Regions from separate parts of the Streptomyces marokkonensis genome, predicted to be linked through region 1. Evidence: predicted binding sites of a transcription regulator. Region 1 holds the regulator's gene; the other holds the start of a gene.
What was found. Region 1 encodes HrcA, which represses chaperone genes, less so after heat shock. Its sites were predicted from a motif close to TTNGCACTCNGNNNNNCNGAGTGCNAA; they were not measured.
Positions count from the first base shown of each region.

Region 1 (14,704 bases):
CCTACCTCGCCACTCTCCGCGAGGGCGGCTTCAACCGGATCTCCTTCGGCATGCAGAGTGCGAAGCAGCACGTCCTGAAGGTGCTGGACCGCACCCACACCCCGGGCCGCCCCGAGGCCTGCGTCACCGAGGCCCGCGAGGCCGGCTTCGACCACGTCAACCTCGACCTGATCTACGGCACCCCCGGCGAGAGCGACGACGACTGGCGTGCCTCCCTCGACGCGGCGCTCGGCGCCGGTCCCGACCACGTCTCCGCGTACGCCCTGATCGTCGAGGAGGGCACCCAGCTGGCCCGCCGCATCCGACGCGGCGAGGTCCCCATGACCGACGACGACGTCCACGCCGACCGCTACCTGATCACCGAGGAGACCCTCTCCGCGGCGGGCTTCGACTGGTACGAGGTGTCGAACTGGGCCACCTCCGACGCGGGCCGCTGCCTGCACAACGAGCTGTACTGGCGCGGCGCCGACTGGTGGGGCGCGGGGCCGGGAGCGCACTCCCACGTGGGCGGGGTGCGCTGGTGGAACGTGAAGCACCCCGGCGCCTACGCGGGAGCACTGGCGGCCGGTAAGTCGCCGGGGGCCGGACGCGAGCTCCTGACGGACGAGGACCGCCGCGTCGAGCGCATCCTGCTGGAGCTGCGCCTGAGGGAAGGCGTCCCGCTGTCGCTGCTGCGGGAGACGGGGCTCGCGGCGGCACGGCGGGCGTTGTCCGACGGGCTCCTCCAGGAGGGGCCGTACGAGGACGGGCACGCGGTGCTGACGCTGCGCGGGCGGCTGCTGGCGGACGCGGTGGTGCGGGACCTGGTGGACTGAGGGATCAACTGAGGGGTCGTCCTCGCTTCGGCGGGGAGCAGGGACTGCTCGGCAGTGTGGCCGAGCTGGCCGACGCACCATTTCCGCAGCGGCGGAGAGCAGTCCACCGGGCCCGGACTGTCGACGACCGGACGACACTCAAGGCACGGTCACGTGGTCGATGAGTCGTTCCACGCTGCCCAGCAGTTCCGGCTCCAGGTCCTTGTACGACCCCACCCGCGCCAGGATCGCCTGCCACACCGCCCCCGTGTTCTCCGGCGGCCACCCCAGCGCCCGGCACACCCCCGTCTTCCAGTCCTGCCCGCGCGGCACCCGGGGCCACTCGGCGATCCCCAGGGACGACGGCTTCACGGCCTCCCAGATGTCGATGTAGGGATGGCCCACGACCAGCGCGTGTTCGCCGGTCACCGCCTGGGCGATCCGCCACTCCTTGGAACCCGGCACCAGGTGGTCCACCAGGACCCCCAGCCGGGCGTCCGGCCCCGGCGCGAAGTCGTCCACGATCGACGGCAGGTCGTCGACACCGCCCAGGTACTCCACGACGACACCCTCGACCCGCAGGTCGTCGCCCCACACCTTCTCGACCAGCTCGGCGTCGTGTCGCCCCTCGACGTAGATGCGTCCGGCGCGGGCCACGCGCGCCCGTGCGCCGGGGACGGCGACCGAACCGGATGCCGTACGGGCGGGACGCACCGGACCGGACGAACGGGACGAACCGGACGGCGGCCGGATCAGAGTCACCACCCGCCCCTCCAGCAGGAAGCCGCGCGGCTCCATCGGGAACACCCGGCGCTTGCCGAAGCGGTCCTCCAGGGTCACCGTGCCGGCCTCGCAGCCGGTCACCGCGCCGCAGAAGCCGGTGCCGGGCTCCTCGACCACCAGGCCGGGATCGGCCGGGACCTCCGGTACCGGCTGCGGTTTCTTCCACGGAGGGGTCAGGTCGGCGGAGTACTGGCGCATTCTGATGACGATACGAGGAGCGGGCGCTCCGTGATCGACGCGACACGCCGAACCGGGTCCGCGTGACCAGCGCCTCACACGCCGAACCGGGTCCGCGTGACCAGCGCCTCACGCGCCGAACCGGGTCCGCAGTGATCAGCGCGACACACCGAACCGGGTGGCCAGCGCGTCCCGTTGGGCCCGGACGTAGGCCGCGTCCACCACCGCTCCGTGACCGGGGACGTACAGCGCGTCCTCACCGCCCAGGTCGAGCAGCCGGTCCAGGGCGGCGGGCCAGCGCGACGGTACGGCGTCGGAGCCCGCCTGGGGCTCGCCGGACTCCTCGACCAGGTCGCCGCAGAAGACGACCGCCGGGGCGCCCGGCACCAGCGCCACGAGGTCGTGGCCGGTGTGCCCGGGGCCCACGTCGGCGAGCAGGACCCGTCGGCCGCCGCCCAGGTCGAGCGTGCACTCGCCGTGGACCTCGTGGTCGACGCGGACGAGGGCGTTGGCCGCCTCCCGCGCCACCCGCGCGTCCAGGCCCTCCGCCACCGCCTCCGAGCGCAGCGCCTCCCGCCCCGGTCCGCCCGGCGCGAACACCGCGCCCACGCCCATCGCGCCGTACACCTCAGCCCCCTCCGGACCCGGACCCGCGAACGCCGCCGCCCCGAAGACGTGGTCGAAGTGCGGGTGGGTCAGCGCGAGATGTGTCACACGGTGACCGGCGAGCTCCCGCGCCCCCGCGTGCAACCGGGCGCCCTCACCGAGGCTCGACCCCGCGTCGACCATCAGCGCCGCGTCCGCGCCGACGACCAGCCCCGCCGTGCAGTCCCACACCGGCAGCCGGCGCCGCCCCACCCCGGCCGCCAGCCGCTCCCATCCCAGGTCTTCCCAAGTCACCGTCACGGCCACGACGCTAGCGGTACGGCACCTTGGCGCACGGCGGGCGTGCCCCCGGCCTTGCCGGGGGCGTACCCCGCGGCCGTACACTGGGCCGGGGAAGTCTGGCACTCGCGCACCGTGAGTGCCAGGGAAGACAGTGGGACCCCCGGCAGTACGCCGGCGGACGACGAGATCTTGGAGGTGTGCGCGAGTGCTCAGTGAACGCAGGCTCGAGGTGCTGCGCGCCATCGTCCAGGACTACGTCGGCACCGAGGAGCCGGTCGGCTCCAAGGCCCTCACCGAGCGGCACAACCTCGGCGTCTCCCCGGCCACCGTGCGCAACGACATGGCGGCCCTGGAGGACGAGGGGTTCATCGCCCAGCCGCACACCAGCGCCGGGCGCATCCCGACCGACAAGGGCTACCGGCTCTTCGTCGACAAGCTGGCCGGCGTCAAGCCGATGACCGGGCCCGAGCGGCGTGCCATCCAGAACTTCCTGGAGGGCGCCGTCGACCTCGACGACGTGGTGGCCCGCACGGTGCGGCTGCTCGCGCAGCTGACCCGGCAGGTCGCCGTCGTGCAGTATCCGTCGCTGACCCGCTCGACCGTGCGGCACGTGGAGTTGCTCTCCCTGGCGCCCGCGCGGCTGATGCTGGTGCTGATCACCGACACCGGCCGGGTCGAGCAGCGGATGGTCGACTGCCCGGCGCCGTTCGGCGAGTCGTCCCTGGCGGACCTGCGCGCGCGGCTCAACAGCCGGGTCGCCGGGCGCCGCTTCTCGGACGTGCCGAGCCTGGTGGAGGACCTGGCGGAGGCTTTCGAGGCCGAGGACCGGGGTACGGTCTCTACTGTGCTCTCCACTCTCCTGGAGACGCTGGTCGAGGAGAACGAGGAGCGGTTGATGATCGGCGGTACCGCCAATCTGACCCGCTTCGGGCACGACTTCCCCTTGGTGATCCGACCCGTCCTCGAGGCGCTGGAGGAGCAGGTCGTGCTCCTCAAGCTGCTCGGTGAGGCGAAGGATCCGGGCGTGACCGTCCGTATCGGTCATGAGAACGCCCACGAAGGACTCAACTCAACGTCCGTCGTGTCGGTGGGCTACGGTTCGGGCGGCGAGGCGGTTGCCAAGCTCGGCGTGGTCGGACCGACCCGCATGGATTACCCGGGAACGATGGGAGCGGTACGCGCAGTGGCACGGTACGTCGGACAGATCCTGGCGGAGTCGTAGGTGGCCACGGACTACTACGCCGTACTCGGCGTACGCCGCGACGCGTCCCAGGACGAGATCAAGAAGGCGTTTCGGAGGCTCGCCCGCGAGCTGCACCCGGACGTCAACCCCGATCCGAAGACCCAGGAGCGGTTCAAGGAGATCAACGCCGCCTACGAGGTGTTGTCGGACCCGCAGAAGAAGCAGGTCTACGACCTCGGCGGCGACCCACTCTCGCAGGCCGGCGGCGGTGGCGCGGGTGGCTTCGGCGCGGGTGGCTTCGGGAACTTCTCGGACATCATGGACGCGTTCTTCGGTACGGCGTCGCAGCGCGGGCCGCGCTCGCGCACCCGCCGCGGCCAGGACGCGATGATCCGCATCGAGGTCGAGCTGGACGAGGCGGCCTTCGGGACGACCAAGGACATCCAGGTCGACACCGCGGTCGTCTGCAACACCTGCAACGGCGAGGGCGCCGCTCCGGGCACCAGTGCCCAGACGTGCGACATGTGCCGCGGTCGCGGCGAGGTGTCACAGGTCACGCGGTCCTTCCTGGGCCAGGTCATGACCTCCCGCCCCTGCCCGCAGTGCCAGGGCTTCGGCACCGTGGTCCCGACCCCGTGCCCCGAGTGCGCGGGCGACGGCCGGGTCCGCTCGCGGCGCACCCTGACCGTGAAGATCCCGGCCGGCGTCGACAACGGCACCCGGATCCAGCTCGCGGGCGAGGGTGAGGTCGGCCCCGGCGGAGGCCCCGCCGGTGACCTGTACGTCGAGATCCACGAACTGCCCCACTCGACCTTCCAGCGCCGCGGCGACGACCTGCACTGCACGGTCACCATCCCGATGACGGCGGCGTCCCTGGGCACGAAGGTGCCGCTGGAGACGCTCGACGGCGTGGAGGAGATCGACATCCGCCCGGGCACCCAGTCCGGCCAGTCGGTCCCGCTGCACGGCCGCGGCGTCACCCACCTGCGTGGCGGCGGCCGGGGCGACCTCATCGTCCACGTCGAGGTCCTGACCCCGAGCAAGCTCGACCCCGAGCAGGAGCGCCTGCTCCGCGAGCTGGCCAAGCTGCGCGGCGAGGAGCGTCCGCAGGGGCAGTTCCAGCCCGGGCAGCAAGGGCTGTTCTCCCGGTTGAAGGACGCTTTCAACGGGCGCTGAAGCCCGGTACCGGAAAGCCCCTGGCGAGGCCCGCGCCAGGGGCTTTCCGGTGGGTACGGGACGGTTGCGCGACGGGGATGCTTCTGGCGTATGCCAACGGAAGCCCGGATTCGGACCCGTCCACAGGACGTGACACCATGCCGTCATGTCCTCCGCACTGACCGATCTCTTCCCCTACCCGATCGTGCAGGCGCCCATGGCGGGCGGCGTCTCCGTGCCGCGGCTCGCCGCCGCGGTCGGCGAGGCGGGCGGACTGGGATTCCTGGCCGCCGGGTACAAGACCGCGGACGGGATGTACCAGGAGATCAAGCAGCTGCGGGGACTCACCGCCCGCCCTTTCGGCGTCAACCTCTTCATGCCGCAGCCGGAGACGGCCGACCCCTCCGCCGTCGGCGTCTACGCCGACCAGCTGGCCGGTGAGGCCGCCTGGTACGAGACGGAACTCGGCGATCCCGAGTGCGGCCGGGACGACGGCTACGACACCAAGCTCGCGGTGCTGCTGGACAACCCGGTGCCGGTGGTGTCGTTCCACTTCGGCGTCCCGACCCGTGAGGTCGTCGACTCCCTGCACCGGGTCGGCACCTTCGCCGTGGTCGCCGCGACCACCGTGGAAGAGGCCCGGGCCGTGGAGCTGTCCGGTGCCGACGCGGTGATCGCGCAGGGCGCCGAGGCCGGCGGACACCAGGGCACCCACCGGGACAACCCGGAGACGGGCGGCGCCGGCACCGGGCTGCTGTCGCTGGTCGCCCAGGTCCGGGAGGCGGTGAACCTGCCGGTCATCGCCGCCGGCGGCATCATGCGCGGGGGTCAGATCGCCGCGGTCCTCGCGGCCGGTGCGAGCGCCGCCCAGCTCGGCACCGCCTTCCTCGCCACCTCCGAGTCCGGCGCGCACGCCCTGCACAAGCAGGCGCTGACCAACCCTCTGTTCGTCCGCACCGAACTGACCCGTGCCTTCTCCGGCCGCCCCGCCCGCGGCCTGGTCAACCGCTTCCTGCGCGAGCACGGCCCCTACGCCCCCGCCGCCTACCCGGAGGTCCACCACCTCACCGCCCCGCTGCGCAAGGCTGCGGCGAAGGCGGGGGACGCGCAGGGCATGGCGCTCTGGGCGGGACAGGGTCACCGGATGGCCCGGGAACTCCCCGCCGGCCGGCTGGTGGAGGTGCTGGCGGCCGAACTCGCCGCCGCAGGGACCGTGTTGTCGGGGTTTTCGGGTTTGTCGGGGTTTTCGGGTTTCGCGACGGGAGGTGCGGGCCGATGACGGCGCCGGTGTTCGTGGTCGACTCCCTCCGGCCGGGGGACCTGCCCGGCGGCGAGTACGTCCTGGACGGCCCCGAGGGACGGCACGCCGTCTCCGTGAAGCGGTTGCGCGCCGGCGAGGACGTCGTCCTCACCGACGGACGCGGACGCTGGGCCGAGGGTGTCGTGAAGGCCGCCGAGGGCAAGGACCGTCTCGTCGTCACCGTCGTGGACGGCGTGCGCGAGGAGCCCGAGGAACGGCCCCGCATCACCGTCGTCCAGGCCCTGCCCAAGGGTGACCGCGGTGAGCTGGCCGTGGAGACGATGACCGAGGTCGGTGTCGACGCCATCGTGCCGTGGGCGGCGTCCCGTTGCATCACCCAGTGGAAGGGCGACCGCGGCCTCAAGGCGCTCGGCAAGTGGCGGGCGACGGCCCGAGAGGCCGGCAAGCAGTCCCGCCGGGTCCGCTTCCCCGACGTCGCGGACGCGGCGACGAGCAAGCAGGTTGCCTCACTTCTGGCCGACGCCGACTTCGCCGCCGTACTCCACGAGAGCGGTGACGAGCCACTGGCCGCCACCGGACTCCCCACCGCCGGTGGCATCGTGCTGGTCGTCGGCCCCGAAGGCGGGGTGTCCCCCGAGGAGTTGGCTCTCTTCGCCGAGGCCGGCGCGAAGCCCTACCGTCTGGGACCCAGCGTCCTGCGCACCTCCACGGCCGGTACCGCGGCGACAGCGGTACTCCTGGCCCGCACCGGCCGCTGGTCCTGAGGCGGCGTCAGGCCGGCGCGCCGTCGAGCGCCGAGGCGACCGCCGGGAACAGGCCCCAGCCGTCCAGTTCCACCGGCCCGCCCCCGGCCCCGGGCAGCAGCCCGCGCCGTCCGGCCTCGTCCGTCAACTGCCGTACGACGGCGGGTTCGCGCAGGTTGAGCAGGTTGCCGCGGCCGTCCGCCACGCAGCCCTCGTACCAGTAGCCGCCCTCGGGGGTGTACCGGCCCGACTCAGGGCCGCCCGCGAGAAAGACGAACCGGATGCGGAGTCCGTCGCGGTAGAGGGTCAGCGCGTCCCGCCAGACACCGTCACGGCCCCGTTTCTGCCGGTGGCTCCAGAGGTACGTCGTCCGCTCGTCGACGACGAGCCTGCGCTGCCTGCGGTCGTTGCCCATCCGCCCACGGTAGTGAGGAGTGGCCGTATGCGCTCTACCGCGAGCTCCGGACCGGTGGCAGGCTGCCGTCCATGGGGGCATTGAGGCGGATTTGGCGTGTGGCTCCGGTTGTCGTCGGCTCGGTGGTCGCCGTCGGCGGTGTCGTCGCGTGCGACCCGGGCGGACTCAGCTCCGCCTCGGTGGCGTTCACGACCGACCAGACCGTGACCCGCGAACTGGAGCGGCAGAAGGCGGACGTCCGGTGGCTCACCTGCACCGCCTCCCTCGGCGGCGACGGCGACGGCGACGGCGGCGGCGGTGCCACCGCCCGGGCCGGCGAGGACACGGTCGCCGCCGTCGACTGCGAGGGGGAGACCGACGACGGGAAGGACGTCACCGTCGACGGTGAGGTGACCCGGGTCGTCAACGGCGCCTGCGTGCGTGGCGATCTCACCGCGAAAGTGGACGGCGAGGAGTGGTTCCGCGTCAAGGGGCTGGGCAACTGCGACTCCACGAGCGCCCCGCCCGCGGACCGGCCCTCCCAGCAGCAGCCGGGACCCACGGTGACCGTCACCCGCACCATCTGGTGCCCGGACGACCCGCACTGCCGACCGGTCGAGGGCAAATAGCCCGGTGGCCCGGTGGCCCGGTGGCTCATTGGCCCCGATGGCCTCGATGGCCCCGATGGCCTCGATGGCCCGGCGGTCCGGTGGCCGGATGTGATCCAAACCTCTGTCGGCGGGTCCCGCCCCTGCATAGGGTGAGGGGGTGACACAGCCCGCAGCGCCTGCCTACCTCCGCTTTCCGCACCCGCACGGCGAGTTGGTCGCCTTCACCGCCGAGGACGACGTGTGGCTCGCCCCGCTCGACGGCGGCCGGGCCTGGCGGGTCAGCGCCGACAACGTGCCGGTCAACCACCCCCGCGTCTCGCCCGACGGCACCACGGTCGCCTGGACCTCCACCCGTGACGGCGCCCCCGAGGTGCACATCGCCTCCGCCGACGGCGGCCCCGCCAAGCGCCTCACCCACTGGGGCAGCCTGAAGACCCAGGTACGCGGCTGGACCTCACAGGGCCAGGTCCTCGCCCTCAGCAGTCACGGACAGCCCAGCCTGCGCCGCAGCTGGGCCCGTGCCGTCCCGCTCGACGGCGGACCGGCCACCACCCTGCCGTACGGGCCCGTCGGCGACGTCGCGTACGGGCCGCGCACCGTGCTGCTGTCCGCGCCGATGGGCCGCGAGGCCGCCTGGTGGAAGCGCTACCGGGGCGGCACGGCGGGCAAGCTGTGGATCGACGCCGAGGACGACGGCGAGTTCGTACGGCTGCACAGCGACCTCGACGGCAACATCGAGTACCCCTGCTGGGTCGGTGACCGCATCGCGTTCCTCTCCGACCACGAGGGCACCGGCGCCCTGTACTCCTCCCTCGCCGACGGCTCCGACCTGCGCCGGCACACGCCACTCGACGGTTTCTACGCCCGGCACGCCGCCACCGACGGCACCCGCGTCGTCTACTCCAGCGCCGGTGAGCTGTGGACGCTGGACGACCTGGAGGCGGCCGAGCCGCGCAGGCTCGACATCCGCGTCGGCGGCACGCGCGTGGACCTCCAGACGTACCCGGTGAACGCCGCCCGCTGGTTCGGCTCCGCGTCCCCCGACCACACCGCGCGCGGCAGCGCCGTCGCCGTACGCGGCGGCGTGCACTGGATCACCCACCGCTCGGGACCGGCCCGCGCGCTGGCCGCACAGCCCGGCGTCCGCACCCGGCTGCCGCGCACCTTCCGCGCCGACGGCGAGGAGTGGGTGGTGTGGGTGACGGACGCCGAGGGCGACGACGCCCTGGAGTTCGCGCCCGCCACCGGACTCGCGCCCGGCGCCACCGCGCGCCGCCTCGCCGCCGGACAGCTCGGCCGCGTGCTGGGCCTCGCCATGGCGCCGGACGGCAGCCGCGCCGCCGTCGCCTCGCACGACGGCCGCGTCCTGCTCGTCGAGCGGGAGACCGGTGAGGTCCGCGAGGTCGACCGCAGCGAGGACGGCGACGCCTCGGGACTGGCCTTCTCACCCGACTCCGCCTGGCTCGCCTGGTCCCACCCCGGCCCGAGCCCGCTGCGCCAGCTGAGGCTCGCCAACACCACCGACCTGTCGGTGAGCGAGGCGACCCCGCTGCGTTTCAAGGACTACTCCCCGGCCTTCACCCTGGACGGCAAGCACCTCGCCTTCCTCTCCACCCGCTCCTTCGACCCGGTCTACGACGAGCACGTCTTCGACCTGGCCTTCGTCGAGGGCGCCCGCCCGTACCTGATCACGCTGGCCGCGACCACCCCGTCGCCCTTCGGCCCGCAGCGCCACGGCCGCCCCTTCGAGACCCCGGACCGGGACGAGACCCCCGACAGCGAGGGCACCCCGACCACCCGGATCGACATCGAGGGCCTCGCCGACCGCATCGTGCCCTTCCCGGTCGAGGCCGCCCGCTACTCCCGGCTGCGCGCCGCCAAGGACGGTGTCCTGTGGCTGCGCCACCCGGTCACCGGTGTCCTCGGCGCCTCCCGCGCCACCCCGGACGCCCCCGACCCGCACACCGAGCTGGAGCGCTACGACCTCGCCCAGCAGCGCGTCGAGCACCTCGCCGCCGACGCCGACCACTTCGAGGTCAGCGGCGACGGCAAGCGGGTGCTGCTGTGGGCCGACGGACGCCTCAAGGTCGTCCCCAGCGACCGGCGGGCCTCGGGCGACGAGGAGAGCGACACCAACATCACCGTCGACCTCAGCCGCGTGCGGCAGACCGTCGACCCGGTCGCCGAGTGGCGGCAGATGTACGACGAGACCGGCCGCGTCATGCGGGACAACTTCTGGCGGCCCGACATGAACGGCGTCGACTGGGACGCCGTCCTCGACCGCTACCGGCCCGTCCTCGACCGCCTCGCCACCCACGACGACCTGGTCGACCTCCTGTGGGAGGTGCACGGCGAACTGGGCACCTCGCACGCCTACGTCACCCCGCGCGGCGGCCACGGCTCCGGCGCCCGGCAGGGCCTGCTCGGCGCCGACCTCTCCCGTCACGAGGACGGCGCCTGGCGCATCGACCGCGTCCTGCCCTCGGAGACCTCCGACCCCGACGCCCGTTCCCCGCTCGCCGCCCCCGGCGTCGCCGTGCGCGCCGGGGACGCGATCGTGGCCGTCGCCGGACAGCCCGTGGACCCGGTCACCGGACCCGGCCCGCTGCTGGTCGGCACCGCGGGCAAGCCGGTGGAGCTGACCATCTCCCCGTCCGGGGGTGGCGAGCCCCGGCACGCCGTCGTCGTCCCCCTCGCCGACGAGGAGCCCCTGCGCTACCACGCCTGGGTCGCCGACCGCCGCGCCTACGTCCACGAGAAGTCCGGTGGCCGGCTCGGCTACCTGCACGTGCCCGACATGGTCGGCGCCGGCTGGGCCCAGCTCCACCGGGACCTGCGCGTCGAGGTGACCCGGGAGGGCCTGGTCGTCGACGTCCGCGAGAACCGCGGCGGCCACACCTCCCAGCTGGTCGTCGAGAAGCTGGCCCGGCGCATCGTCGGCTGGGACCTGCCGCGCGGCATGCGGCCCGCCAGTTACCCGCTGGACGCCCCCCGGGGACCGGTCGTCGCCGTCGCCAACGAGTTCTCCGGCTCCGACGGCGACATCGTCAACGCCGCGATCAAGGCGCTCGGCATCGGCCCGGTCGTCGGCACCCGCACCTGGGGCGGCGTCATCGGCATCGACAGCCGCTACCGGCTGGTCGACGGCACGCTGATCACCCAGCCCAAGTACGCCTTCTGGCTGGAGGGCTACGGCTGGGGCGTGGAGAACCACGGCGTCGACCCCGACGTCGAGGTCCCCCAGCGTCCCCAGGACCACGCGGCGGGCCGGGACCCCCAGCTGGACGAGGCGATCAGCCTGGCCCTGACGGCGCTGGAGGAAACCCCGGCGAAGACGCCGCCGAGCATGCCGTAGCCGTAGCCGTAGCCGTGGCCGTGGCCCTGACCGCCAGAGCCTGCCGTAACCGGAGGCCGCCCGCGCCCGCCGTAGCCGCAACGGCGGGCGCGACGGCCCACGGCCCGAGCGCCCACGGCCCGAGCGCCCACGGCCCGAGCGCCCACGGACCGACGGCCCGACCGCCGACGGCCCGGCGGATACGATGCCGTAAGAAGATCACCGGCGTGAGGAGAACCCCATGGCAGGGGAACCACAGGACGACTGCCTGTTCTGCAAGATCGTCGCAGGCCAGATCCCCGCGACGATCGTCCGCGAGACCGAGACGACCGTCGCCTTCCGGGACATAAACCCCCAGGCGCCCACCCACGTCCTGGTGATCCCCAAGGCGCATTACCAGGACGCCGCCGCCCTCGCCGCCGGCGCCCCGGAACTCGCCGCGGACGTCCTGCGCGAGACCCGGGCGGTCGCGGACCAGGAGAAGCTGGACAGCTACCGCACGATCTTCAACACCGGCACCGGCGCGGGCCAGACCGTCTGGCACACCCACGCCCACGTCCTCGGCGGCCGCGGCCTCGAATGGCCCCCCGGATAGGCATCCCGTGTCCGTACGCGAACTGGTGGTCCTCGGCACCGCCAGCCAGGTCCCGACCCGGCACCGCAACCACAACGGCTACCTGCTGCGCTGGGACGGCGAGGGCATCCTGTTCGACCCCGGCGAGGGCACACAGCGGCAGATGCTGCGCGCCGGGGTCGCCGCCCACGACCTGAACCGGATCTGCGTCACGCACTTCCACGGCGACCACAGCCTGGGCCTCGCGGGCGTCATCCAGCGGATCAACCTCGACCGGGTCCCGCACGAGGTCACCGCCCACTACCCGCTCTCCGGCCGGCGCTTCTTCGACCGCCTGCGGTACGCCACCGCCTACCGCGAGACGGTCGTCCTCACCGAGGCCCCGGTCGCCACCGACGGCGTCCTCGCGGTCACCTCCGCCTACACCCTCGATGCCCACCGGCTCTCCCACCCCGTCGAGTCCTACGGCTACCGCCTCACCGAGCCCGACGGCCGCCGCATGCTGCCCGAACGCCTCGCCGCGCACGGCATCAAGGGCCCCGACGTGGGCCGCATCCAGCGCGAGGGCTCGCTGAACGGGGTCCCGCTCGACGACGTCAGCGAGATCCGCCGCGGTCAGCGGTTCGCGTTCGTCATGGACACCCGGCTGTGCGACGGCGTGCACGCGCTGGCCGAGGGCTGCGACCTGCTGGTCATCGAGTCCACGTTCCTCGACGAGGACGAGGCGCTCGCCACCGACCACGGGCACCTCACCGCCGGCCAGGCCGCGCGGGCCGCCCGGGACGCGGGCGTACGGCACCTGGTGCTGACCCACTTCAGTCAGCGCTACTCGGACCCCGGGGAGTTCGAGCGGCAGGCCCGGGCCGCCGGCTACGACGGTGAGCTGACCGTCGCCCACGACCTACTGAGAGTCCCGGTTCCGAAACGCCGGTAAAACGGTCGTACGATTCTCTGATGCCTCTGCCCAAAGCTGAACTGCACCTCCACATCGAAGGCACCCTGGAGCCGGAGCTGGCCTTCGAGCTGGCCGCCCGCAACGGCGTGTCCCTCCCGTACGCGGACACGGACGCGCTGCGCGAGGCGTACCGGTTCGAGGACCTCCAGTCCTTCCTGAACCTGTACTACGAGCTCATGGCCGTCCTGCGCACCGAGCGGGACTTCGAGGACCTGGCGAACGCCTACCTCACCCGTGCCGCCGCCCAGGGCGTGCGGCACGCGGAGATCTTCTTCGACCCGCAGGCACACCTCGCCCGGGGCGTGGAGATGGACACGGTGGTGGAGGGCCTGTGGCGGGCGCTGAGCACCAGCCGCGACAACCACGGCGTCTCCACCCGCCTGATCATGTGCTTCCTGCGCGACGAGTCCGCCGAGTCGGCGCTGACGACCCTCGACGCGGCAAAGCCCCACCTCGACCGCATCACCGGCGTCGGCCTGGACTCGGCCGAGGTCGGCCACCCGCCGGTGAAGTTCCGCGAGGTGTACGAGGCCGCCGCCGGCCTCGGGCTGCGCCGGGTCGCGCACGCGGGTGAGGAGGGGCCGCCGGAGTACGTCACCGAGGCCCTGGACATCCTCGGTGTCGAGCGGATCGACCACGGTCTGCGCTCGGTGGAGGACCCGGCGCTGGTCGAACGGCTGGTGCGCGAGCGCGTCCCGCTGACCCTGTGCCCGCTGTCCAACGTCCGGCTGCGCACGATCGACACCCTCGCCGACCACCCGCTGCCCGCCATGCTCGACGCGGGCCTGCTCTGCACGGTCAACTCCGACGACCCGGCCTACTTCGGCGGCTACGCGGGCGACAACTTCGACGCCGTACGCCAGTCCCTCGGCCTCACCGAGGAGCGGCTGCGGGAGCTGGCCCGCAACTCCTTCCTCGCCTCCTTCCTGGAGGACGACGAGGAACTGCGGGCCCGTTACCTCGCCGAGGTGGAGGCGTACGAGTTCCCCTCCGCGTGACCCGTCCCGACCCGGACCCCGGTGTGGCCGCGGCCTGCCGGGGCCCGCTGTGTCGCGCCATTGACGCCTTCCGTCCCCCTGTCTAACCTCCATCCCTGTACGTGGATGTCATCTACATACGCAGACGCAGGCACAGACACAGGTGCGGAGACAGGGTGAGGGGCGTGGGTCTCGACACCGCCCGCTGACCACGGCCGGACCCGACCCCGTAGGAGCCGCCCCGTGACCCGCGACCTCACCATCGCCGCCGTACGCCTCACACCGATCCTGGTGGCCGATCCGCCCCTGCTCAACACGCAGGGCGTCCACCAGCCGTACACTCCCCGCCTGATCGTGGAGGTGGAGACCGCCGACGGGATCACCGGCGTCGGCGAGACGTACGGCGACGCCAAGTACCTCGAACTGGCCCGCCCCTTCGCCGGGAAACTCGTCGGCCGCCAGGTCAGTGACCTGGGCGCCCTGTTGCTCCTCGCCGACGAGGTCGCCGTCGACGCCTCACGGGTCCTGGGACGAGTGGACGTCGGCGGGCTGCGTGGCGTCCAGACCGCCGACAAGCTGCGCCTGTCCGTCGTCTCGGGCTTCGAGGTCGCCTGCCTGGACGCTCTCGGCAAGTCGCTCGGCCTGCCCGTCCACGCGCTGCTGGGCGGCAAGGTGCGCGACGCCGTGGAGTACAGCGCGTACCTCTTCTACAAGTGGGCCGGCCACCCCGAGGGCGTGCCGAGCGAGAAGGACGACTGGGGCGCCGCCGTCGACCCGGCCGGGATCGTCGCCCAGGCCCGCGCCTTCACCGACCGCTACGGCTTCTCCTCCTTCAAGCTCAAGGGCGGCGTCTTCCCGCCCGAGGAGGAGACCGC
Region 1 covers NZ_BAABCQ010000036.1:4,027-18,730, forward strand. The annotation lists gene hemW (radical SAM family heme chaperone HemW) at 1-815, shown strand, start outside; gene ABEA26_RS11890 (DUF3097 domain-containing protein) at 954-1,775, opposite strand; gene ABEA26_RS11895 (MBL fold metallo-hydrolase) at 1,911-2,660, opposite strand; gene hrcA (heat-inducible transcriptional repressor HrcA) at 2,848-3,864, shown strand; gene dnaJ (molecular chaperone DnaJ) at 3,865-5,001, shown strand; gene ABEA26_RS11910 (nitronate monooxygenase) at 5,147-6,259, shown strand; gene ABEA26_RS11915 (16S rRNA (uracil(1498)-N(3))-methyltransferase) at 6,256-7,005, shown strand; gene ABEA26_RS11920 (hypothetical protein) at 7,013-7,399, opposite strand; gene ABEA26_RS11925 (hypothetical protein) at 7,471-8,007, shown strand; gene ABEA26_RS11930 (S41 family peptidase) at 8,147-11,344, shown strand; gene ABEA26_RS11935 (histidine triad nucleotide-binding protein) at 11,565-11,918, shown strand; gene ABEA26_RS11940 (ribonuclease Z) at 11,926-12,831, shown strand; gene ABEA26_RS11945 (adenosine deaminase) at 12,852-13,850, shown strand; gene ABEA26_RS11950 (glucarate dehydratase family protein) at 14,073-14,704, shown strand, end outside.

Region 2 (14,704 bases), on a different contig from region 1:
CATTGGCCACGATGCCGTCAGACGCCCAGAGGCGGGTCGCCTCGACGGCGAAGAGAGAGTTCGCCGTCTTCGACTGGGCGTAGGCAATCTGCGGGTCGTAACTGCGACGCTCGAAGTGGAGGTCGTCGAAGACGATGCCAGAACGCATGTGCGCCGTCGAACTGACCGAGACGATCCGTGCTCCGTCGCGGTCGGCCGCTCCCAGGGCCAGGGCGTCATGAAGGCCGGTGGCGAGCGCGAAGTGGCCAAGATGATTCGTCGCGAATTGCAGTTCCCAGCCCTCACGTGTTCGTTCGAGGCCACCGGTGACCACGCCCGCGTTGTTGATCAGCAGATGAAGCGGGCCGCCCCACGTGTCAACGAATCGCGTGACAGTGGTCCTGTCGGCAAGGTCGAGCCGGACGACCCGGGGCCGTATCCCTCCGGTCGACTTCGCGATCGCCTCAGCGACGGCGTCACCCGCAGTCGTGTTGCGGACAGCGAGCGTCACCTCCGCCCCGGCAGCGGTCAACACACGAGCCGTCTCGATCCCGATTCCGGAGGAAGCGCCCGTCACGATCGCGCGGATGCCGGTGAGGGTGACGCCCCGCAGGACCTCGTCCGCGGTACTCGAAGCGGTGAAGGGCGTGGAGACGGGTTCGCGAGTAGCCATGGCGGTGACTATACGCACTAGACTAAGTTTGTATAGTGCGACTCTCGATTGTACGCTCGTTCCATGAGCAGTCCTGATGCCGACCACCCGCCGTCGACAGTCGCCGATACCGACCGCCGAACCATGGTTCTGGACTCCGCCATGGTCACGTTCGCGCGATTCGGTTACCGGAAGACCTCGATGGAGGAGGTGGCGCGGGCGGCGCACATCTCCCGGCCCGGGCTCTACTTTCTCTTCTCCTCGAAGGAGATTCTGTTCCGTGCCGCGGTCACCCAGGCCCTGGAGCGGGACATCACAGCGGTTGAACACGTCCTGGCCGACCCCGGCCGACCACTTCCAGAGCGCCTCGTCGAAGCGTTCGACCAGTGGGCGGGCCGCTACATCGGCCCGCTGACGCGCGACGTCGCGGCGGTCATCGAGGACAACCCCGACCTCCTCGGAGAGATCGCCGAGACCACGCCGCGACGTTTCGAGGAACTGATCACAGAAGCGATCGCCGTCGAGTCAGAACGAGACGCGGCCCCTCTTGTCGCACAGACGATGATCAGCGCATCGATCGGTCTCAAACATCAGGCCGCATCGCGGGAGTTCTACCTCGAACGACTGTCGGTCGCCATCGATCTCCTGGTGCGCTGAAGATACTCGCTGAAGCCGCAGGAGAGAGCCCGGCTGAACAGCCAGGTCCTCCCGCCCGGCCAGAACTGGCGCTGCCCCGCCACCCGACGATCCTCCGGCGCCCTGCCCGGGTCTGTTCACGACCTGACCGCCGCACAGGCCCATGGGATCATCGACGCGCGCGCCGCGGCCGAGCCGAAGTGCTGGGCGGACAAGGCGTACCAGGGAGCCGGCCACCCCGTCCGCGTTCCGTTCCGAGGCCGCCGGCTCAAGCGGTGGAAGCACCGGCACAACAGCAGTCACGCCAAGATCCGCTGCCTGGTCGAGCAGGCCATGGCGGTCCTGAAGAGCTGGCGACTCCTACGGAAGCTCCGCTGCAGCACCAACCGCATCACCGCGATCGTCCAGGCCGTACTCGTCCTCCTCACGCGTCAGCATGAGGTTGGAAAAGGCTCAGTGGCAAAGCGAATCCCGAGGACGTCGACGTCACCTACCTCATACCTCCAGACGCATACGCCCGGGCGATGGCGGACGCCGACACGATTGACTACCTTGACAATCTGGGCACCAAGGACCGGTGCACGCGCCACGGCATGCGAGTGGACGCATATGTCCTTTGCCTTCCCGAGACGGAGAACTTCCGGGAGGCCCTGAGGGCCTGGATGCAGGCCAACCGTGTCAAAGCAGACGGTCGTCATCCGGTGCGGTCAGCAGATGAATTCGCTGCGGCACAACAGCGCAAGCTATTGAAGACCGTGGGATGCACCACCAGCAGCACCGAAGCCGGTACGGCTCGGCGATCGCTCCGGTTGGCTCTCGAAGGGACGCCCGTCCGGGAACATCGCATGGAGTCGTCCGTGCTCGGACAGTGGCCGACCTCCTTCCAGGAGGCAGTCACCACCGTCGCCCACGCCCTCGATGAGAGTCGCCCCACACACGACTACGGACCGTTGCCGCAAGCCGTCCGAAAGGCAACGCGACTCTACGCCGCAGCGACCTTTCCCTCGTCGTACGGCATGGTCCTGGAGGAGGCACCGACAGACGAGGACGAGCCACCACTACCGGGGGTGGCCTCGACGGAGTCGTTGCTGGACCGTGCGATGGGGACTGTCCTCGACATCACTGACCGGGCGGAGGCAGGCCCGGGAGCCATCGACGCGGTGATCGAAACAGCGCTGCCCCTGGGCGGGCGGGTCTTCAACCGTCTTGCCGACCTGACAGAGGTACTCGCTGACTCGGGGACCGATGTCAGTCTGACCCGGAGTTCGCCGTACAACGGTGTGCGTACCTCCCGCCTCGGCTCACAAAACGCCCAGCGGTGCCGGGACGCGCTGCGCGCCGCGCAGCCCGAGGAGCACTCGGAACGGTCGGCGGGCAGGCTCGTCGGCGGCAGCGTGCTGCGGGGAACGGTGGAGATCGAGACGGCCGACCGGGGCGTCATCACTGCCCGCGTGGATCACGAGGTCACCAGCCTGCTGAGTGCCTACGCGAACCGCCGGATCACTGCCGAGGTCCTCGTGTCAACCGTCCGCTCACCGCACGGACGCGAGCACCACAGCTATGTCGTACTCAATCTGGCCCTGCACACAAGCTGACACCGTGTTCTCCGTGAACGGTCGACTTACGCGGGAGTGGACCATCACCCGAACGTGTGATCCACCCAAGTACGTGGCCGGCCTCGTGCCCGGGCGACGTAGCGTCAGGTGGCTGCGCCCGCAGCAGGCGGGAGGGGCGCAGGTTCGGTGAGTGAGAGGGCGGCATCGCGTGAACGCGGGCACTGGTGATCGAAGCGAACTGTTCGTCGACGGCACCGACAAGGGGCGTTCGGACAGGGAAAAGAAAGGCCAGGGGGCAGTGACCGGCGGGGGGACGGTGATGTTCTCCGACGCTCCCGGCGGTGGCTGCGCGTCGCCGTCGGCAGCCCCGGTCTCGGCCCGCACCGGTGCCGCCGGTCCCCGTGGCGTCGGTCCCGGTGGCGTCGGTCCCGGGGCTGCCTCCGTCCCGCGCGCCCGGCCCGCCCCGCGTCCCCGGCCCGGCGGTGTCCCTGCCGGGCACCTGGGTGCGGGGCGTTGGGGAAAGATCGCGCAGCGGATCGTGCCGGACGACCTCCAGCCCGACGTGCTGCGGATGGAGCTGATCGAACTCGGGGACGCGTTCCGCGCCTACCAGCGGCGCCCCGAACCCGACCTCGCCGTCCTCGCCGAACTCCACGACCGCAAGGCCCGCGCCTTCACCGCGTGGGCCGCCGTCACCGACGACGCGTCCCTGCGCGAGGAGGCGGAGCGGGCGGAGACGGCGGCGCGGACCACACGCGAGATGAACGCCAACCGCCTCGGCGTCACGGCGGACGGAGACGGGCCGGCCGTCGAGCGGTTGCTGACCCGGGCCCAGGCCGTCCACGGCCGTACCGTACTCGAGCACGTCCGGGTCCATGCCCCGCTCCCCGACGCGGAGGCGCGGCTCGCGGTGCTCATGCTCACCCTGCGGGCCGCGCGCGCCGGCACGGGGAACGTCACCGGGCAGGACCTCCTCGGCTGGCTGCAGGGCGATGCCGAGCGGGTGCTCCAGCAGCTGGTCGACGTCGGCTGGCTGCGGCTGCCGGAGGACGTCTCCGCCGACGACGCGCTGACTTCCCGGCCCGAGGAGCCCACCCAGGTCACCGTCCCCACGCTGTTGCCCGTCGAGCCCCGCCTGTTCTGCTTCGGCAAGGTCACCCGTGCGCGGCTCTCGGGGTGGGCGCAGAAGGTGGTGGGCGACCGGAAGCTGCGGAAGAAGAAGGCGGGGGCCGCCACACGGCTCCTCGCCGTGTACACCGCCGCCCACAGCCGTCCCGACGGGCGTCTCGGAAGCACCGGCGAGGACGCCGGCCTCGCACTGGACGTGGTCGCCTCGTTCTGCGCCGTGCGGCCCGAGGAAGTCGCCGAGCACACCGCGCTGCTGGTCGCCGCCGGCTGGCTCACGGAGGAGTCCGACACCGCCGGGGGGAGGCTGCGGGGGCGGCTCGCCGAGCGGGTACTGCCGTTGAGCGGCCTGCTGTGACGGCGCCTCGGTGACGGGTTCCTCGGTGACGTGCCGCCGCTGTGCCACCGCCGCGTCGCCGGGGGCGGCCGACGGCGGTCGGCCCGACCACCCCGACAGGCTGCGGGCCGACCTCCACAGATGCCGGCCCATAACGCACGGTGCCCAGCACCCCGAAGGGGCACTGGGCACCGTTCAGCTCAGCTCAGCTCGATTCGGCTCAGCTCAGCGCTGCGCTCAGTGGGAGTGGCCGTGGCCGTGGCCCGCGGCGGCCGGCTCTTCCTCTTCCTTCTTCTCGACGACCAGGGTCTCGGTCGTCAGGAGGAGGGAGGCGATGGAGGCGGCGTTCTCCAGGGCGGAGCGGGTGACCTTCACCGGGTCGATGACGCCGGCCTTGACCAGGTCGCCGTACTCGCCGGTGGCGGCGTTGAAGCCCTGGCCCTTGTCGAGCTCGGCGACCTTGGAGGTGATGACGTAACCCTCCAGGCCGGCGTTCTCGGCGATCCAGCGCAGCGGCTCGACGGCGGCGCGGCGGACGACCGCGACACCCGTGGCCTCGTCGCCGGTCTTGCCGAGGTTGCCCTCGAGGACCTTGACGGCGTGGACCAGCGCGGAGCCACCACCGGAGACGATGCCCTCCTCGACCGCGGCGCGGGTCGCGGAGATGGCGTCCTCCAGACGGTGCTTGCGCTCCTTCAGCTCCACCTCGGTGGCGGCGCCGACCTTGATCACGCACACGCCGCCGGCCAGCTTCGCGAGGCGCTCCTGGAGCTTCTCGCGGTCCCAGTCGGAGTCCGTGTTCTCGATCTCGGCCTTGATCTGGGCGATGCGGCCCTGGACCTCGTCGCGCTTGCCGGCACCGTCGACGATCGTGGTGTCGTCCTTGGTGACGGTGATGCGACGGGCGGTGCCGAGCACCTCCAGGCCGACCTGGTCGAGCTTGAGGCCGACCTCCTCGGAGATGACCGTGGCGCCGGTGAGCACGGCCATGTCCTGCAGCATCGCCTTGCGGCGGTCGCCGAAGCCGGGGGCCTTGACGGCCACCGCGTTGAACGTGCCGCGGATCTTGTTCACGACGAGGGTGGAGAGCGCCTCGCCCTCGAGGTCCTCGGCGATGATCAGCAGCGGCTTCGAGGCGTTGGCCTGGATGACCTTCTCCAGCAGCGGCAGCATGTCCGCGATGGAGGAGATCTTGCCCTGGTTGATGAGGATGTACGGGTCCTCGAGGACCGCCTCCATGCGCTCCTGGTCCGTCACGAAGTACGGCGACAGGTAGCCCTTGTCGAAGGCCATGCCCTCGGTGAAGTCCAGCTCCAGGCCGAAGGTGTTGGACTCCTCGACGGTGATGACACCGTCCTTGCCGACCTTGTCCATCGCCTCGGCGATGAGCTCGCCGACCTGCTGGTCCTGGGCGGACAGCGCGGCCACGGCGGCGATGTCGGACTTCTCCTCGATCGGGCGCGCGGTGGCGAGGAGGTCCTCGGACACCGCGGCGACGGCCGCGTCGATGCCCTTCTTCAGCAGCGCCGGGGAGGCACCGGCGGCGACGTTCCGCAGGCCCTCGCGGACCAGCGCCTGGGCCAGGACGGTGGCGGTGGTGGTGCCGTCACCCGCGATGTCGTTGGTCTTGGTCGCCACCTCCTTCACCAGCTGGGCACCGAGGTTCTCGTACGGGTCCTCGATCTCGACCTCGCGGGCGATCGTGACACCGTCGTTGGTGATGGTCGGGGCGCCGAACTTCTTGTCGATGACGACGTTGCGGCCCTTGGGGCCGATCGTCACCTTCACCGTGTCGGCGAGCTTGTTGACGCCGCGCTCGAGGGCGCGACGGGCGTCCTCGTCGAACTTCAGGATCTTCGCCATGGGAGCGTGAGCCCTCTCGGAAATCTGATCTAAGTGAAAACTGACTGCGCCCCTCGCGCCCGGCTTGTTTAGGTCGCGGGTGCCAGGGGCGCAGCGGCTGAGCTAGGTGCGTCGAGGTGGGCCGACTACTGCTCGACCCGCCTCCCGGCGCTTACTGCTCGACTTACTTCTCGACGATCGCGAGCACGTCGCGGGCCGAGAGGACGAGGTACTCCTCGCCGTTGTACTTCACCTCGGTGCCGCCGTACTTGCTGTAGAGCACGACGTCGCCGACGGTGACGTCGAGCGGAAGACGGTTACCGTCCTCGAAGCGGCCCGGGCCCACGGCCAGGACGACGCCCTCCTGGGGCTTCTCCTTCGCGGTGTCCGGAATGACCAGGCCCGAAGCCGTGGTCTGCTCGGCGTCGAGCGGCTGGACCACAATGCGGTCCTCGAGCGGCTTGATGGCAACCTTGGAGCTGGTGGTCGTCACGATCCGACCTCCCCCTTCGGAGATCTCACGGGGTTAACTGTCTGAGGTGGCGACCAGGTCGATCCGTCGTCGCGGGTGCCGGACCTGCCCGTCGCGTAGTTGGCACTCTCCGGTGGGGAGTGCCAGAGCCGAGACTATGACCGCGATTAGCACTCGGTCAAGCGGAGTGCCAATGCCGGCGGCGCGTCGGGGGGAAATCGGCCTGTACGGCCGCGTCCTCGGACTCCCCCGGAGGGGCCTGCCGGGGCTGAGCCGGAGGAGTCCGCCGAGCCGAGAGCGACCGGCCTACAGGTAGTCCTCCAGGCGGCCCACCCTCAGCCCCTGGTCCTCGATCTCGTCCAGCAGACGTTCCGTGCGGGCGCTCAGGCCCACGCCCGTCGGGTGGTCCGGGGCGACGGACACGATGTCGCCGGGGCGGAGGTCGTGGTCGCCGCGGGTGTAGGCGAGGTCACCGGCGGGATCCAGGGCCGCCCGCCACAGGACGACCGCCGTGATGCCGCAGTCGGCGGCGGCGCGCAGGGTCGTGGTGTCGTACGTGCCGTGGGGCGGGCGGAAGAGGTGGGGGCGAACGCCGAAGCGGGACTTGAGCTTGGCCTGCTGGCCGCAGATCTCGGCGCGCTGGCCGGCGTAGGGCAGGCCGCGCAGGGAGCGGTGGTCGAGGGTGTGGTTCTGCAGGCTCGCGCCGACCGAGCGCAGCCGGGCGAGGTGGCCGTACACCGGTCCGGCGACGGTGTCGGTGAGGAACAAGGTGACCGGGAGCCGCCGTTCGCGGATCAGTGCGGCGAAGCGCGGGTCCCGCTCGGCGCTGTCGTCGAAGGTGAGGAAGACGACCGGATCGGTGGTGCGGACGTGGTCCACGACGGGCGGCAGGTCCTGCCCCCGCCCGTTGCCCTGGTTGCCGCCCTGACCGCCCGCCCTGGCCTGTTGCGCCACCGGAGGGGGTTCGGCGGGGCCGGCGGACCGGGCGCCGCAGCCGGTGAGCAGTACGGCGGCCAGGACGGCCAGGGCGGTCACGGCGGACATGGCCGTCGGGGCGGCCCCGGTCGGCCGGAACCGCCCGTACCTCACAGGTAGTCCTCCAGCCGGGCCACCGCGTACCCCTCCGCGGTGACCTTGTCGAGGAACTCGCGGACCATGTCGCGCATGGTGCCGCCCCAGTCGTCCTCGCCCCGGAAGTGGGTGAGGACGATGTCGCCGGGGTGGATCTCGCGGTCCCACTCGCGGTAGTCCCAGTGGTCGGCGAAGACCTCCTCGTTCCAGATCGGGGCGTACTCGATGCCGCAGGACCTGGCCGCCCGCAGGGTGTCGCGGTTGTAGTTGCCGTAGGGCGGGCGGAAGAGGGTCGGGCGCTCGCCGTAGCGCCTCTCGATCACGTCCTGCATGCCGCAGATCTCGCGCTTCTGCTCGGCGTAGGACAGACCGGGCAGGTAGGGGTGGTTCAGGGTGTGGTTGGCGAGGGTGACGCCGCGGTCCTGCATCTTCTTGAAGTAGCCGTAGTCCTCCTTCACCAGGTAGTCGCTGAGGAAGGCGGTGTACGGGACCTGCAGCTCGCTCATCATCCGCAGGAACGCCGGGTCCTTCTCGGCGCCGTCGTCGATGGTGAGGAAGACGATCTTCTCCTTGGTGGGGACCGAGGTGAAGACCGGCGGGAGGTTCTTCTGGCCGTCCACCTCGAAGCCCTCGCGCGCCTCGATCTCCGGCTTCTTCGCCGGGGGCGGCGGGGCCGTCAGCGGGACCTTCTCCAGGTTCCAGCGCTTGGCGGCGGCGACCCGGGCGGTGTGGGCCGCGCGCAGCTCGGACGCGTAGGCGTCGAGGGCGCGGGCCGGGGGCGCCTGCAGGGGCTGCGGGCCGGCGGCGCCCCGCCCGCCGGAGGAGTCCTGCGCACAGCCGGAGGCGAGGGCGGCGACGGCGAGCACGGCGACACCGCCGCGCGCCCGGAGCCTTGGAGAGGGCGCCCGAAACACCCTGGATACCCGACTCTTGTCATTTTGTACGACTGCTCGCATGGTGCCGGATCCTCGCAGTCCCCGGCCGTCGGGCCGCGCCCGACACCGCGCGGGAGGCACACGATCCACCGACTGGCCCACAATGTCCCGGTGAACGACCTCGACGCCCTCCTCGCCCTGCTCACCTCCGAAGGCCGCGCCCTCCTCGACGAGGTCCGCGACACCGACCCGGCGCGGGAGCTCGCGGTCGCGACCCGGCTGCGGCGCACGCATCCCGCCGAGCTGGTGTCGGCGGCGCTCGGGCAGGCTCGGCTGCGGCAGCGGGCGGTGGCGAAGTTCGGTGAGCGGGACGCCGGGCGGATGTTCTTCACGCCCAACGGGGTCGAGCAGTCGACGCGGGCGAGCGTGGCCGCGTACCGGGCCGAGCGATTCGCCGCCCTGGGCGTGACCTCCGTCGCCGACCTGTGCTGCGGTATCGGCGGCGACGCGATCGCGCTGGCCCGGGCCGGGATCCGGGTACTGGCCGTGGACCGGGACCCGGCGACGGCCGCCGCGGCCCGTGCCAACACCGAGGCGCTGGGGCTGGGTGAGCTGATCGAGGTGCGCGAGGCGGATGTCACGGAGGTGGACACCGGTGGGTACGACGCCGTGTTCGTCGATCCCGCGCGACGGGGCGGGCGTGGCCGGATCTTCGACCCGGAGGCGTACTCGCCGCCGCTGTCCTGGGCCGTCGAGGCGGCCCGTAGGGCTCCCCGCGCCGCCGCGCTCAAGGTCGCGCCCGGCATTCCGCACGAGGCGGTGCCGGCGGACGCCGAGGCCGAGTGGATCTCCGACGGCGGGGACGTGAAGGAGGCGGTGCTGTGGTTCGGCGGCACGCCGGGGGCGGTACGTGCGGGGGCGGTACGTGCGGGGGCGGTACGGGCCACCTTGCTGCCGGGTCCCCGCACCCTGCTCGGCACCGGCCTGCCCGACCCGGAGGTCCGTACACCCGGCCGCTACCTGTACGAGCCGGACGGCGCCGTCATCCGCGCCCATCTCGTCGCCGAGGTCGCCGAACAGGTCGGCGGAGGGCTGCTCGACGCCACCATCGCGTACGTCACCGCGGACGAGCTGCTGCCGACGCCCCACGCCACGGCGTACGAGATCACCGACCGGATGCCCTTCAACGTCAAGAAGCTGAAGGCACTGCTGCGGGAGCGCCGGGTCGGCAACCTGACCGTGAAGAAGCGGGGCTCGGCCGTCGAGCCGGAGGAACTGCGGCGGAAGGTCAAGCCCCAGGGGCCGAACGCGGCGACGGTCTTCATGACCCGGGTCGCCGGGGCGCCGACCATGCTGATCGGGCACCCGGTGGGCAAGGTTTGACCGAGCTCCGACCAAGCGTGGCGTGTCGGACTCGGCCTCAGCGCAGCGATTCCCACAGGTCACCGGCGTCCGGCTCCTTGGCCACCACCCAGTTGGCGTTCCAGGGCGCCGGTACGACGGGCATCGTCACCGTGCGTACGTCGTCCGCCGGCAGGCTCCCGAGGCTGCGGCCGAGGCTCATCAGCTCGCCCAGCGAGTCCAGGCCGGTGTCGGTGGTGAGGCTGCCGGTGACCGCGTCGGCGACCTGGTACAGCCGCGGGGGGTCGGTGAGCAGGTCGGTGGCGGAGATCTGCTCCAGCAGCGCCTTGACCAGTTTGTGCTGGAGCTCTATGCGGGCGAGGTCGCTGCCGCCCTCGAGTCCGTACCGGGTGCGGGCCAGGCCGAGGGCCTCGGTGCCGTCGAGGTGGTGGGTGCCGGCGTCCAGGTACAGGTGGCTCTTGTCGTCGTCGATGTCCGCGTCCGTGGTGACGGTCACGCCGCCGAGCGCGTCGACCAACTTGGCGAAGCCGGAGAAGTCGATCTCGATGTAGTGGTCCATGCGGACGCCGGTGACCGACTCGACGGTCTTGACGGCGCAGACCGGCCCGCCCAGGGCGTAGGCGGAGTTGAACATCGCGCCGCTCGCCTCCCGGCTCTCGCCGCCGGACGGCAGCGGGCAGGACGGGCGGGCGATGAGCGTGTCGCGCGGGATGCTGACCACGGTGGCCGCGGTCCGGCCCGCGTCGAGGTGGACGACCATCGCCGTGTCGGAGCGGGCGCCCTCGCTGTCGCCGCCGCCGAGTTCCTGGTTCTCCTCGCCGCTGCGCGAGTCCGAGCCGAGGACCAGGATGTTCAGGGCGCCAGTGGGCGCCGGGGCCGCGTCGGGAGAGGCGGAGGGGACGGTGACCGGCCGCGCGGGGCGGTCGTCGCCGAGCGCGCCGTTGATGTCGACGCTTGTGATGTTGTCGTTCAGGTGCCAGTAGGCCCAGCCCGCCGCGGCGGCCCCGAGCAGCAGGGCGCCGGACAGGACGAGGCCGGCCGCCTTCAGCCCTTTCGAGCGCCCGCCCAGCCAACCCGGGCGGCTCTGCTCCCCCGATCCGTCCGGCTCCCCCGGCCCACCCCGCGCGTCCCGCGCAGCCATGCGTCCCCCCCCCGCCCGTGCCGGTCCCGTTCGCGTCCCCACCCGAATGCCCCATCAGGAGGAACATAAGTCCGAATTATTGGGAGCGGACATACCCGGGTCGTCATTCTGCGGAAATTCTCAGACTTCGGGTGAGAGCGACCGGGCGTTCGAAAATTGCGGCGAGGGAGGGCGCCGAATTCGGTCAGGCCACCGCAGGCGCCCCCGTACTGCTCCGCGCTTCCAGGCTGGTGGCCAGCTCCACCCGGGTCGCCGTCGTGGAGCCGTCGTCTCGCCCGAGGTCCAGGACCAGCCGGGCCGCCGCCTCGGCCATCTCCATGAGCGGCTGCCGTACGGTCGTCAGCGGCGGCCCCACCCAGCGGGCCACCGGCAGGTCGTCGAACCCGACCACGCTCAGGTCCTGCGGGATGCGAAGCCCCAGCTCGCGGGCCGCCTCGTACAGCCCGAGCGCCTGCAGGTCGTTGCCGGCGAAGACGGCGGTCGGCCGGTCGGGGCGACGCAGCAGTTCCAGACCCTGCCGGTAGCCGGCCTCGTGGTGGAAGTCGCCGGTCATGACCAGGTCCGGATCGACGGGCAGCCCCGCCGTCTCCAGGGCGGCCCGGTAGCCGTCGATCCGGGCGCGGCTGCACATCATCCGGGTGGGTCCGCTGATCGCGCCGATGCGGGTGTGCCCGAGGTCGACCAGGTGCCGGGTGGCGGCGAGCCCACCCTGCCAGTTGGTGGCGCCGATGGACGGCACGTCGACGCCCGGGTCGCCGGCCGGGTCCATCACCACGAACGGGATGGAGCGGCTGGTGAGCAGGGCCCGCTGGGACTCGTCGAGGCCGGACAGGACGAGGATCACGCCGTGCGGGCGGCGGGCGGCGACCTGGTCGGCCCAGGTCCGCCCGGGCGTGAGGCGCCCCGCGCTCTCGGAGAGGACGACGCTGAGCCCGGCGTCCCGCGCCACGTTCTCCACGCCCCGGATGACCTCCATCGCCCAGGCGCTCTCCAGCTCGTGGAAGACCAGGTCGATCAGGGGTGAGCGGGTCGCCTCGGCCCGTCGGCGGCGGTAGCCGTGGTCGCGCAGCAGCTCCTCCACGCGCGCCCGGGTCGCGGGGGCGACGTCGGCGCGGCCATTGAGGACCTTCGAAACAGTCGGCGCCGACACACCGGCCTCACGCGCGATCTCGGCAAGAGTCGCGGTCTGCGCAGACCGCCTTTGCGTCCGGGTTTCAGCGGGCTGCGGGGATGTCATGACGGCGATGGTATCCCTGCGGGCCCTCTCGACGAAGTCTTCGGCAAGCCGCGGACTCTCGGAACATTCGCCCTTTCTCTCGAATCATTCGTCAGCGAAGTGTGCGTTCGGGCATGCGGTGGTCGAGCCGGGCGCCCTCGAACCGCGCCTGACCGCCTTCAGCTCCGACGTACGCCACACGGCCCGGCCGACCCTCGCGGGACCGGCGCGGACGCGGGGGCGGATCCCGGCGGCCCACCGCGGGTCCGAGGTTCTCGCGGTGGGCCGAACTCTCGCACGGCGGATTGAACTTCCTCGACTCCGAGGCGTTCGTCCCGGCGACAGGCCGGGCAAGCCCCCCCTATCTTGGGACCGCTCACCAGGAGGTAGGGGGACTGATGGAGCAACGGGGGAAGTACGCCTTGCCGCAGTACGCCGCGGACGCGGTGACGCGGATGCTGGTGGGGCATGTGTACCGGTTCATGCCCTTCGCCGTGGACGTGTACAGGCTGTTCGTGACGGAGCGGTTCCGGGCGCACGGCCAGCCACAGGGGATCGACCTCGTCGCGGTGGCCCGGCACGCCCGCCGTGCCGGGCGGCTCTTCCTGCTGCGCGACATGATGCTCGTACTTTGTCTGGCCCCGCTCGTCGCAGGCCTGGTCGAGTGCGTCATGGCGTTCCTCGCGGAAGACGGCGCCCGCCTGGGCAGAGGCGTGACCTTCCTGCTCGGCGCACTCGTCGCGGGCACACTCGTCGTGGTCGCGTGGGTCTGGGGCATGTGGGGGCTCGCCCAGCGCGTCCAGTGGGGCGCGACCCCACCGCGCGACAGTGCCCCCGCGGCCGACGCCCGGCTCGAACAGGAACTGGACGCCCTCGACGACGCCAACGTCATCGTCTACTCCGCCCAGGGGCCGGAGGGCGACCAGCCCTTCCTCGGCAGCGGCGTCTACGTGCTGGAGAACGTCTGGGCCGGCATCGACGTCGGCCGCCCCGCCAAGGACGACACCGGTGAGAAGCTCACGGTCGAGGAGTTCACCGCCCAGGAACTGCACGGCTACGTGGCCGAGCACGTGGCCGACATCGCAGGAATCGAAGAGCTCCGCGCGCACAACCGCCTTTACATACAGGGGCACCATGCGCGGGATCTCGACGCGGAACTGCTGCCGGACCGGCTGAGACGGCCGGTCAACCGTATCGACCCGGCGCTGGTCGAGGCCGGTGTGACCGAGACCGGCGACGTGATGCGTACCTACCTGACCTTCGAACTCGTCGGCACCCGCGGCTCGTACGTCGTCACCATGCACGTCCGCGCCCGGCTGGTCCGCGCCCGCCTCTCCTGGGAGGTGTCCGCCTATTACCTGCCGCCCGTACTGTCCGAGCTGGCCGAGAGGACCGTCCGGCCTCTCGACCTGGGTCCGCACGCCGTGCAGGTGCTGAGGGTCTCCCGCAGACAATTCCGGAGCGACCTCTTCGGCTCCGCCCGCCGGATGCTCCACCGCCCGCTGCGACGCCTCGCCGACGCCGCGAGGCTGCTGTGGCGCCGCTACCGGATCTCCCGCCCCCGCAGCGACTTCGACTACGGCGCCTACGGCACCCTCCGCGCCACGGCAGCGTCCCTCGAACGGGAGTGGGACTACACCCAGCGCATGGACGCCAGGGACGCCATCCAGCGAATCCAGCAGGCCCTTCTGCATGCCACCGAGCGGTTTCTCACGGAGCACCACATCGACACGTCCGACCTGCGCCAGGCCCACAAGGCCATCACCAACCAGACCTACAACTTCAGTGGCCCGATCAGCGGCCAGAACAACTTCGGCGACCGTGGGATCAACATCGTGTCCGGCCACCACCCGGGCTTCGGTCCGGTCCGGGGCCCCGGACCGGCCTCCGGCTCCGGCTCCGGCTCCGGCTCCGGCTCCACCAACGTCCACAGCCCGGCCTCGTCGGCGCCGTCGGGCAGCTCGGCCAAGTGAGGAAGGCAGCACGCATGAGCACGTACAACTTCCATGGTCCGGTCACCAGTGGTCAGACCAGCATCGGCGACAACAACCAGAATCTGTTCATCGGAAACCTCGACGAGCTGGTGCAACGGGTGCGGGCCGAGCAGCCCGGTCAGGCGGAGGAGGCGGAGCGGGTTCGTGACGAGATCGCGCTCGCGACGGCCGAGAACCGTCCCGTGGACCGTGGCCGGGTGCAGGACTGGCTCGCCGCGATCCGTGAGAGCGCGGCAGCCGGCAGCGGGGTACTGGCGCTGGTCACGGCGCTGACGGCCCACCTGGGCCTGTGAGCGCCCCGTCCACCGACTCGAACCGCCAGCGGTGCGCCGCCCGCGTGATCAGGTCCCCGTCCGGCTCGGGCAGCTCCGGCAGGTCGGCGTCGTAGGGGGCGTCCCACCAGGTGATGACGAGGACGCGGTCCTGCGGGGCACGGAGGGTCTCGC
Region 2 covers NZ_BAABCQ010000146.1:3,477-18,180, reverse strand. The annotation lists gene ABEA26_RS27910 (SDR family NAD(P)-dependent oxidoreductase) at 1-652, opposite strand, end outside; gene ABEA26_RS27905 (TetR/AcrR family transcriptional regulator) at 716-1,288, shown strand; partial or broken gene ABEA26_RS27900 (transposase family protein) at 1,379-1,690, shown strand; gene ABEA26_RS27895 (hypothetical protein) at 1,792-2,862, shown strand; gene ABEA26_RS27890 (hypothetical protein) at 3,362-4,306, shown strand; gene groL (chaperonin GroEL) at 4,523-6,148, opposite strand; gene groES (co-chaperone GroES) at 6,312-6,620, opposite strand; gene ABEA26_RS27875 (polysaccharide deacetylase family protein) at 6,906-7,643, opposite strand; gene ABEA26_RS27870 (polysaccharide deacetylase family protein) at 7,685-8,626, opposite strand; gene ABEA26_RS27865 (class I SAM-dependent methyltransferase) at 8,717-9,928, shown strand; gene ABEA26_RS27860 (LCP family protein) at 9,966-11,048, opposite strand; gene ABEA26_RS27855 (LacI family DNA-binding transcriptional regulator) at 11,233-12,285, opposite strand; gene ABEA26_RS27850 (hypothetical protein) at 12,663-14,237, shown strand; gene ABEA26_RS27845 (hypothetical protein) at 14,252-14,551, shown strand; gene ABEA26_RS27840 (hypothetical protein) at 14,520-14,704, opposite strand, start outside.
Region 2: a site for HrcA is predicted at 6,767-6,793, ahead of groES (co-chaperone GroES). Genes of this name have one in related genera too.